Regions from separate parts of the Bradyrhizobium sp. AZCC 1719 genome, predicted to be linked through region 2. Evidence: predicted binding sites of a transcription regulator. Region 2 holds the regulator's gene; each other region holds the start of a gene.

Region 1 (3,276 bases), 3.9 Mb from region 2:
CGCCGAAGCGCACGCCGTATTTGCGCAGCGTCGCGCGCGAGGCCTGGTCGAGATCCTTCATCTCGCTCGCGATCTTCGAGCGCTCCAGCACCCCGAGCGCTTCGACGAGCTGGAACGCGATGCCGCGCGCAATACCCGTGATGTCCTCGGCCTTCGACAGCCCGAACAGCGGCCCCAACAGCTTTTCGATATGCGTCTTCAGCCACAGATCGAGCCGCGTTTGCACGGCCTCGCGCGGCGCACCGGAGAGGCGCTCATCGGAAATGATGCGGATACGCGGATGCAGCGCATCGTCGGCCGCGACGAGTTTTGCGACCGCATCGCCGGTCCAGCGGATGGTGCCGTCGGAGGTCAGCACGAACTGATCGTCCGGCGCGGCTGAGAGCTTTTCCGCGCGCGCGTTGATCTCGCTCGCCAGCACCTGCTGGGCGGCGGCCTGCAGCGCCTTGGCGTCCGAGCCGGCTTCCGCCGCATCGGGTGCAAAGGTAAATCCATCGAGCCGGCCGATCGCGTGGCCTTCCACAATCACTTCGCCGGTCTTGCCAATTTCCGTATTCAAAACTGAGTTCTCCCGCAGGCGGCGCATCAATACACTGGTCCGCCGGTCAACGAAACGCTCCGTAAGCCGTTCATGCAGCGCATCGGATAATTTATTTTCCACCTCACGGGTGATCCCCTGCCAGTGGTCGGGGTCGGACAGCCAGTCCGGCCGGTTGGCGACGAAGGTCCAGGTGCGGATTTGCGCGATCCGGCCCGACAGCGTGTCGATATCGCCGGTAACGCGGTCGGCCTGGTCGACCTGGGCGGCGAACCATGCGTCGGGTATCCGACCTTTCTTCATCAGGAAAGCATAAAGCGTGGTCACGAGCTCGGCATGGGCAGCCGGCGCGATCTTGCGGTAATCCGGGATCTGGCAGGCGTCCCACAGCCGTTCCACGGCTGGTGCGCCGTGGGCCATTTCCCTCACCTCGCCGTCGCGCGCCGCATGATCGAGAACGCGCAGATCTTCGGCAATCGGCGCGCGGGTCAAGGCCTCGTGCCCCGGCGGCAGGGCCAGCGAGACCTGCAGCGCGCCGAGCGAAGAAAAATCCAGCTTCGAATTCCGCCATTGCAGCATTTTGACGCTGTCGAACGTGTGGTTCTGCAGCGCGTTCACCAGTTCCGGCTCGAACGGTGCACAGCGGCCGGTGGTGCCGAAGGTGCCGTTGCGGGTGGCGCGCCCGGCGCGACCCGCGATCTGCGCGAACTCGGCCGGATTGAGCCGGCGGAACTGATAGCCGTCATACTTGCGGTCGGAGGCAAACGCGACGTGGTCGACGTCGAGATTCAGGCCCATGCCGACCGCGTCGGTGGCGACGAGATAGTCGACGTCGCCGTTCTGGAACATCGCGACTTGCGCGTTTCGCGTACGCGGCGAGAGCGAGCCAAGCACGACGGCCGCGCCGCCATGCTGGCGGCGGATCAATTCGGCGATCGCGTAGACTTCATCGGCCGAGAACGCGACGATCGCAGTGCGCCGCGGCTGGCGCGTGATCTTGCGGTCGCCGGCGAATTCGAGCTGCGAGAGCCTCGGACGCGTGACGATGGAAGCGCCCGGCAGCAGCCGCTCGATGATCGGGCGCATGGTGGCGGCCCCTAACAGCAGCGTCTCGTCGCGGCCGCGCCGATGCAGGATGCGGTCAGTGAAGACGTGCCCGCGCTCGAGATCGGCCGCGATCTGGATTTCGTCGACGGCAAGAAACGACACGTCGAGATCGCGCGGCATCGCTTCGACAGTGGAGACCCAGTAGCGCGGATTCTTCGGCTTGATCTTCTCTTCACCGGTCACGAGCGCAACCGCTTCCGTCCCGGCGCGATCGGCGATCTTGTTGTAGACCTCGCGCGCCAGCAGCCGCAGCGGCAGCCCGATCACGCCCGACGAATGCCCCAGCATCCGCTCGATGGCCAGATGCGTCTTGCCGGTATTGGTCGGCCCGAGGACAGCGGTAACGCCTGCGCCGGGCGCGCGATCAGTCGCGAACGTGGAAGGAGAGAAAGCCATTCTGTACAGGTGTTTCTTTTTGGTGCTGGCGCTCAGGCCGTCATTGCGAGGAGCGCAAGCGACGAAGCAATCCATTCCTCAGCTTGCGGTGAGATGGATTGCTTCCGCCTTCGCTAAAGCTACGGCGGACAAGTCGCTTCGCATGACGGAAAACTGAGAACCCTCTTCCCTCGGCGTCAATTCGGCCGATTCTGTTTCACTTTGCGACGGTGATGCGGTCGCGGCTTAAGCTTTGGAACGAGTCTGGAACGAATCGCGTCCGAATCGCTGACTCCTCCCGAGACCCGATACGTTCACCGCAACATCTCGCGCTGAAGCGCTCGGGGCGGCACTAGATCAAGTTTACGGCGGCTCCACAAGCGACGGTTTCGGGACTAATTTCTTAAAGACCGGAGTCGAATCAGAAGTGGTCAAGAGTCAACATGATTCATGGCGATTGCATCGATTTCGTCGCGAGCGGGCTGCGCTCGCCCCTAGCGCGATCTCTCTTCCCCTCTCCCCTTGTGGGAGAGGGTGGCGCCGAACGAAGTTCGGCGACGGGTGAGGGGTTCTCTCCACGAGTCGTGCGCGCGGAGAGAACCCCTCGTCCGGCGCTTCGCGCCACCTTCTCCCACAAGGGGAGAAGGGAAGAACTTTAGTTCGTCTTCGCCACCCGTGGCGGCATCGCCGATGTCACGAACGACGTCGCTTCCAGCATCGCCAGGCCAAACGGCGTCGGGATCGTCATGCGGAAGGGAACCAGGACGCGCGTCCCCGCAATCGGCACGAACGTGATCTCGATCCGCCGTTCGTTCGCGAGATATTTGATCACGGGGCGATCGGGGATGTAGCCCGCGACGGGGTTGAAATAGATCGCGCAGACCAGCGCCGGCCCGTGATAGCCCTTTTCGGCTTTGACCGTTTCCATGCGCTTGTAATCGAGCTTGAGATCGTAGCGCATGCGTCCGTCGAAAATCCCGGCTCCGGTGCGGCAGGAATCCGGCGCCAGCACTTCGCCATTGCCGGGCACGCGCAGCAGTGAGCCTGTCATGGGATCGAGCACGCTTTTGCGGTGCGCGTCGGTGACGGGAATGCGGCCGGGATCGACCGGCGGCGCCGGGTCGATCGAAAATTCCTTCACGCCGCCATTGGCCAGCGAAATCCGGATGGTCTCGGATTTCTTCTGCGTGGTGGTGGTCGCGGTATAGGCGTTCGCCACCAGCGCGCCGTTCACGATGCGGCCCTGGCTGGCGCCG
Region 2 (3,276 bases):
ACGCCGCTGCGCTGGTCGGGTGCGGCGCTGGTACTATCAGCGGCGCTGTGGGCGGCGAGGGTGCCGCAGCCGGATATCCTGATTTCCGCCGACGGGCGCAATGTCGGGGTGCGCGGCCAGGATGGCCGGCTACATTTGATGCACGCGGGCAAGGGGTCTCGGGACGTCTTTCTTTTGAAGGAGTGGCTGGCGGCGGATGCGGACGCGCGAACCGCGGCTGACGCCTCGCTCACGTCAGGTGTCTCATGCGACGATCTTGGCTGCGTGGTGCAATCCGCCGGCGGTGCCCTGATCGCGCAGGCGCTCAGACCCGAGGCGTTTTCGGACGATTGCGAGCGCGCAGCAATCATTGTGACGCTGCGGCAGGCCCCGCCGGCATGCGGTGCTTCCGTCATCGGCGCCGAACGACTGCGGCGGCAGGGCGCGATGGCGTTGCGGCGCAGCCGGGAGGGATTTGTCGTCGAGGCGGTCAAGCCGAGAGGCATCGACCGCCCGTGGTCGCCGGCCATAGCCGGCGAGCGCGAGGCCGACACCACCGTGCTTGCGCCGCGCGTCGTGCCACCGCGCAGCGTCGATGCCACGCCGGCCGAGGCAGACCTGCAGGCGGAGGAGTAGATGATCTTCAGTGCTCGTCGACCGTGGGCTTGGCTGGTATTTCGAACGCGCCGAGATGGAATTCCTCGGGCGCGTCGGGCGCCGACGGCAGAGCGACCAGCGTGAACGATGCGTCAGGGAATTGCCGCCAGATTGCGAGATCTTCGGCCGTGATGGTGAGCCAGCCGTACCTGAACATGTACCGCCCGGGCTCAGTGACGCGCCCGGCTTTTTGCCACGTAACCTTGTTGACCACCGACTGCCCCCCTGCGGTGCCGAGTTCTGAAAAATGAACCACCACGATCCGCCGGCCTGGACCGGCGGATCGTATTCGCGTGGGCGTTTATCCGGTCACGATCGATTCGGCCGGAGGCGCTTCCGTCACCTTCGGCGCGCGTTCGCCACCGGTCTGGACCACCGGCAATTGCAGCACGGTCGCGCGCTGGCCTTCGCAAAGCTGCGTCACCAGCACATGGCTTCCGTCGGGAAATTCGATCGCGTCATGGTGACGGTCGGATATATGGGGGTCGATTTGATTGAACTTGCCGACCCGCCAGTCGGTGGTTCGAGTCCAGATCCACCGGTTGTCGTATTTGACGTCCTCAGCGAACGCCAGTTCGGTGCCGGGAAGCATGCAGACCGCCACTGCAGGCTCGCGTTCCGACGCAAAGCCGCGGGTCGATGTACCGCGGAATGTCGTCGTGATCAGCGTCTCGCCGACCTCGGCAGGCCGCGTAGCCACAGCATGCAGGCTATAGTCACACATCGGATGGCTCCCTCGTTTGAGATAGCTGACCCGTGTCTAGAAGGAGGCACAGGCCTCTATCAGAGTGGACATGGCGCAGAGCCTTTTCTCTGTTCTGGGCAATTCTGCGACTGGCGCACTGCGCCACATTCACAAACGCGCTAACGTGCCTTAGTTCCACACGTGCAACAAAAAACCCCGGCCACGGGCCGGGGCTCTTTTCCGTCACGGCCCGGACGGCATAATGGGTCAGTATTTGCGGTACAGCCCGATCAGCTTGCCCTGAATCCGGACCCGGTTCGGCGGCAGGATGCGGACTTCATAAGCGGTGTTGGCGGGCTCGAGCGCAATCGAGGCGCCGCGGCGGCGGAAGCGCTTCAGCGTCGCTTCCTCCTCGTCGATCAGCGCCACGACGATGTCGCCGGTGTCGGCGGTTTCGTTGCGTTGGATCAGCGCCATGTCGCCGTCGAGAATGCCGGCGTCCACCATGGAATCGCCGCGCACTTCGAGCGCGTAATGTTCGCCGGAGCCGAGCATGTCAGGCGGTACGCTGATGGTGTGGCTGCGGGTCTGCAGCGCCTCGATCGGCGTACCGGCGGCAATCCGGCCCATGACAGGCACGGCGACCGGGCGATTGCCGTCGTCCTCGGCGGCCGGCGCGCTCACCGTGCGCTTGCCGAGCGTGCCCTCGATGACGCTCGGCGTGAAGCCGCGGCGGCTGTTGGCGGCGGCTGCGAGCTCAGGCAGCTTGATGACTTCGATGGCGCGGGCGCGGTTGGGCAGGCGACGGATGAAGCCGCGCTCCTCCAGTGCCGTGATGAGGCGGTGGATTCCGGATTTCGAGCGCAGATCGAGCGCGTCCTTCATCTCGTCGAAGGAGGGCGGCACGCCGGCCTCTTTCAGCCGTTCATTGATGAAACGCAGAAGTTCGTACTGTTTGCGCGTAAGCATCGCGAGCAATCCCCCGGTTGGCGTCGTCTCGTTCCGAATCTTCAGAGCCCAAGATCGCGGAGTCCCCCAACTCCCAATCAAAGACACTAGCAGTCGAAACAAATCATGAACGGACACTATATGTTCGATATGTGTTCCGCAACCACTTAATTTCAGGTGAACGCATTGCGGTTCCGGCCCAAAGTGCTGTCGGAGCGCGGTTCAGGCGTCATTCCGGCAGCCGGAGCAGCTCGCAAGGCGAGCCCTTTGCGGCAGCCGGCGCGAACGGCGGACGTATCACAAGTGCCCGTGCCGCAGCGAGATTCCCTGATAGCGACGAGTCCTGATGGTTCACCGGCACGGCGACCAGCGTGCCGTCGTCGCGCGTTTCGAGGTAGGCGCGAAGATAGTCTTCGCGCTGGTCGTTGGCGGCGAGATCGCGGCCGAGCAGGGCGCTTTCGCGCGGGTGATGGATGGTATCGCGGCCCGATAGAGCGCGAATCAGCGGCACCAGGAACAGGAAGCCGCAGACATAGGAGGAAACGGGATTGCCGGGCAGGCCGATCACCCGCATCGCCTCCAGCCTGCCATGCATCATCGGCTTGCCCGGCCGCATCGCGATCCGCCAGAACGCCATGGCGATGCCCTCGGCCTCCAGCGACCGCTTGACGAGGTCGTGGTCGCCGACCGAAGCGCCGCCAATGGTGATCAGGATGTCGGCGTCGGCCTTGCGAGCACGGCTGATGCCTTCCGCGGTCGCGGCGACGGTGTCGGCGGCGATTCCGAGGTCAATGATTTCTGCTCCCTCGGCCCGCGCCAGCGCCCGCAAGCTGTAGCCGTTGGAATAGACGATCTGGCCGGGGCTGGGGCTTGCGCCCGGCATCACCAGTTCGTCGCCAGTCGCCAGCATCGCAACTTTCGGGCGACGGTGCACTGCAAGCTCCGGGTAGTTCATGCCGGCGGCGAGTGAGAGGTCGCGGTCGGTGAGGCGGCGCCCGCGTTTGAGG
Region 3 (3,276 bases), 2.6 Mb from region 2:
AGCCTGGTATCGCCGACATCGCCGGATCGGCGCTCGGGTGCGACGATGCGTGGGTGGTCATGCCAGCCTCGCAAATCGGCGCGTCAGGCGCCAGCAGATCAGCGACGCTATCAGTGAGGCAACAATAAAAATGACATAGCCTTCGAGCGGCACATCGATCAGGCTGTGCGTTGGTCCGGGCCCTATCGCAGAGATCGAGACCATGATCAGGATTGTTGCACATACAGCCGTCAGCAAAGGTACCCATACCGAATTGTAGTGAAAACTGATGGCAGCAACAGCATGAATGATGCCTGCGAATAGTGCAGCGGGCGCGAAGAAATAAGACCACGTCGCTATGACTGTCACGCCAACAAGGAGCGATGGGCCAAAGTCAAACTTCATCCACCAACCGACGTTGCCGAAAATGGGCGGCCAGATCAGTAGAAAAATCGCAACAATTAGCACGAACCGCCAGAACGGCGACAGCGTCCCGGCTTCATCACGGAAGAATGTGGCTCCGCTCACTTCGCCAGTTCCTTCAGGCCCAGCCGGATAAGCTGAGCCGTCTCGGCATTCTCGCCCGCGCTGCGCGAGGCGGTGGCGATGGCGGCGGCGGCCTGTGGCTGGCCGTAGCCGAGATTGACCAGCGCCGAGATCGCGTCGGTCACCGGGCGCGGTGCGCGGTCGCTGTCGATGGCGCCGGCCAGATGCACCACGGCGGGATCGACATTGGCGAACGCCGGCGCCTTGTCCTTCAATTCAGACACGATGCGCTCGGCGACTTTCGGTCCGACGCCAGGCGTGCGCGACACCGCGGCCTTGTCGCGCAGCGCAATCGCATTGGCGAGTTCGGCCGGCGGGAGCGTGGAGAGCACGGCGAGCGCGACCTTGGCGCCGACGCCCTGCACGGTCTGCAGCAGGCGAAACCATTCGCGCTCCGTGTCTGTGCGGAAGCCGAACAGTTTTATCTGATCCTCGCGGACATAGGTTTCGATCGACAGCACCGCGGCCTCACCGGGCGACGGCAGCGCCTGCAGCGTGCGCGACGAGCAATGCACCTGATAACCGACGCCGCCGACATCGAGGATCACGTAATCCTCGCCGTAGGAATCGATCAGGCCTTTGAGTTTGCCGATCATTGGGGCGTCCCGGATTCGAAGGCGATGGCGGTACCGACAATAGTTGGGGACGCACCGGAGAATGGGTTCCCTCCCCCCTTGCGGGGGAGGGTTAGGGAGAGGGGTGCCGCTTGCTCAGTTGTCTGAGGCGAAGCACTCGTATCCTCACGCATCATCTTGCGGCGTTCGTTGATAGATTGTCGCTGCGCGACTTTGATCGGAGCCCGCGGCTTACCCCTCTCCCCAACCCTCCCCCGCAAGGGGGGAGGGAGCCTGACGAGTGTGCTTCCCTCACTTGGCCTGACGCGGCGGGAGCTCATCATGCGCTCGCCACTTTCAGCCGCAGCGCCGCGCTCTGGCGGTGGTGGGCGTGGGTGATGGCGATCGCCAGCGCGTCGGCGGCGTCGGCGGATCTGGGCTCGGCCTTCGGCAGCAATATCTTCAGCATCACGGCGATCTGGTTCTTGTCGGCGTGGCCCGCTCCGACCACGGTCTTCTTCACTTGATTGGGCGCGTATTCCGCAACCGATATGCCGAACATCGCGGGCGCCAACATGGCGACGCCGCGGGCCTGGCCTAGCTTCAGGGTGGCGACGCCGTCCTTGTTGACAAAAGTCTGCTCCACCGCAGCTTCCGCCGGCCTGAAATCGCCGAGCACGGCGGCGAGCCCTTCATGGATCGCGAGCAGGCGGCTCGCTATGGGCAGATTGTCCGGCGGCTCCACCGAGCCGCAGCCGACGAAGACGAGGCGGTTACCCTCGGTCTCGATCACGCCCCAGCCGGTGCGGCGCAGGCCTGGGTCGATGCCGATAATCCGGACGGGATGGCGAATCGGTGGGGATGTCATGGCGTAGTGATAACGCCAGAGCTGGATGAACGAAACATAAAGAGAACGGAAATCCCCTACCCCGGTCGTCGCCCCTTGCTCCTCTTGTCATCCCCGCGAAGGCGGGGATCCAGTACGCCGCGGCTTATCGGCGCAATCACCACGGCCTCTGGATACTGGATCGCCCGGTCAAGCCGGGCGACGACAGCGGAATATGGAGCGCTCGGCGACGCGGCGCCCTACCCGCCCATCTTGGCGACCAGCGCGTCGGAAACCTCGAAATTGGCGTAGACGTTCTGCACGTCGTCGTGCTCGTTCAACAGGTCCATCAGCTTCAACAACTTCTCGCCGGTCTCGTCATCCACCGCGACCGTGTTCTGCGGCTTCCAGGTCAGCGCTGCCTTGCGGGCTTCGCCGAACTTGGCTTCCAGCGCTTTCGCAACCTCGCGAAAGGTTTCCTGCGAGGCGTAGATCTCGTGACCGCTTTCGCTGGATACGACGTCGTCGGCGCCGGCCTCGATGGCGGCTTCCAGCATCGCGTCGTCGGAGGCCTTGCTGGCGTCGTACTCGATGATGCCAGTGCGGTCGAACATGAAGGCGACTGAGCCGGTTTCGCCGAGATTGCCGCCGGACTTGGTGAAATAGGAGCGGATATCGGAGGCGGCGCGGTTGCGGTTGTCCGTCAGCGCCTCGACGATGATGGCGACGCCGCCAGGGCCGTAGCCCTCGTAGCGGATCTCGTCATAGCTCTCGCTCTCGCCGCCGATCGCCTTCTTGATGGCGCGCTCGATATTGTCCTTCGGCATGTTCTCCTGGCGGGCCGCGATCACGGCCGCGCGCAGCCGGGGGTTCATCGCCGGGTCCGGCGTTCCCAGCTTGGCGGCGACCGTGATCTCGCGCGCCAGCTTGCTGAACAGCTTGGACTTCTGGGCATCCTGCCGGCCCTTGCGGTGCATGATGTTCTTGAATTGGGAATGGCCGGCCATGCGGAGTCTCTTGGATTCATCCGGGGGTGTAGGGGGTGAAGCGCGGCCTTATAGGCCGGCAACCGGCTGAAATCAAAGATTTACGTCCCATCCGGGTATGCCGCTACTGCCGCGCGCCGAAATATCAGGCAGTTGTTAACCATGATTTCATGCTCGGATGAGAGGATTTCGCACGCGCCCTCAACTTTTAAGGGACCCCATGGCCTTCGGTTTGTTCAAAAAGCAGGTGGCGGAACCGGCTTTGCCTGCCGTCCAGCCCAAGGTTCAGACGGCCGCCGCCGTGACGGAGGCCGTCTCAGGCGATGGCGACTCGGCCAAGGCCATCCTCGAACTTCTGGAACTCGAACTCGGCGCGATGATCCGC

The links. The regulator LexA, encoded in region 2, represses DNA repair genes until DNA is damaged. The targets are predictions, from matches to a motif close to TGTTCNNNNTGTGTTCNG.
Region 1: the regulator LexA is predicted to act here: its motif matches at 2,275-2,292, upstream of V1292_RS06345 (helicase-related protein).
Region 3: the regulator LexA is predicted to act here: its motif matches at 1,978-1,995, upstream of ruvC (crossover junction endodeoxyribonuclease RuvC).

Annotation. Positions count from the first base shown of each region.
Region 1 covers NZ_JAZHRU010000001.1:1,309,797-1,313,072, forward strand. The annotation lists gene V1292_RS06345 (helicase-related protein) at 1-2,041, opposite strand, end outside; gene V1292_RS06350 (DUF3108 domain-containing protein) at 2,676-3,276, opposite strand, start outside.
Region 2 covers NZ_JAZHRU010000001.1:5,163,068-5,166,343, forward strand. The annotation lists partial or broken gene V1292_RS24240 (ComEC/Rec2 family competence protein) at 1-615, shown strand, start outside; gene V1292_RS24245 (hypothetical protein) at 623-892, opposite strand; gene V1292_RS24250 (hypothetical protein) at 938-1,360, opposite strand; gene lexA (transcriptional repressor LexA) at 1,589-2,290, opposite strand; gene V1292_RS24260 (molybdopterin molybdotransferase MoeA) at 2,499-3,276, opposite strand, start outside.
Region 3 covers NZ_JAZHRU010000001.1:2,564,155-2,567,430, reverse strand. The annotation lists gene V1292_RS12115 (hypothetical protein) at 58-507, opposite strand; gene ruvA (Holliday junction branch migration protein RuvA) at 504-1,121, opposite strand; gene ruvC (crossover junction endodeoxyribonuclease RuvC) at 1,420-1,947, opposite strand; gene V1292_RS12100 (YebC/PmpR family DNA-binding transcriptional regulator) at 2,166-2,912, opposite strand; gene V1292_RS12095 (methyl-accepting chemotaxis protein) at 3,112-3,276, shown strand, end outside.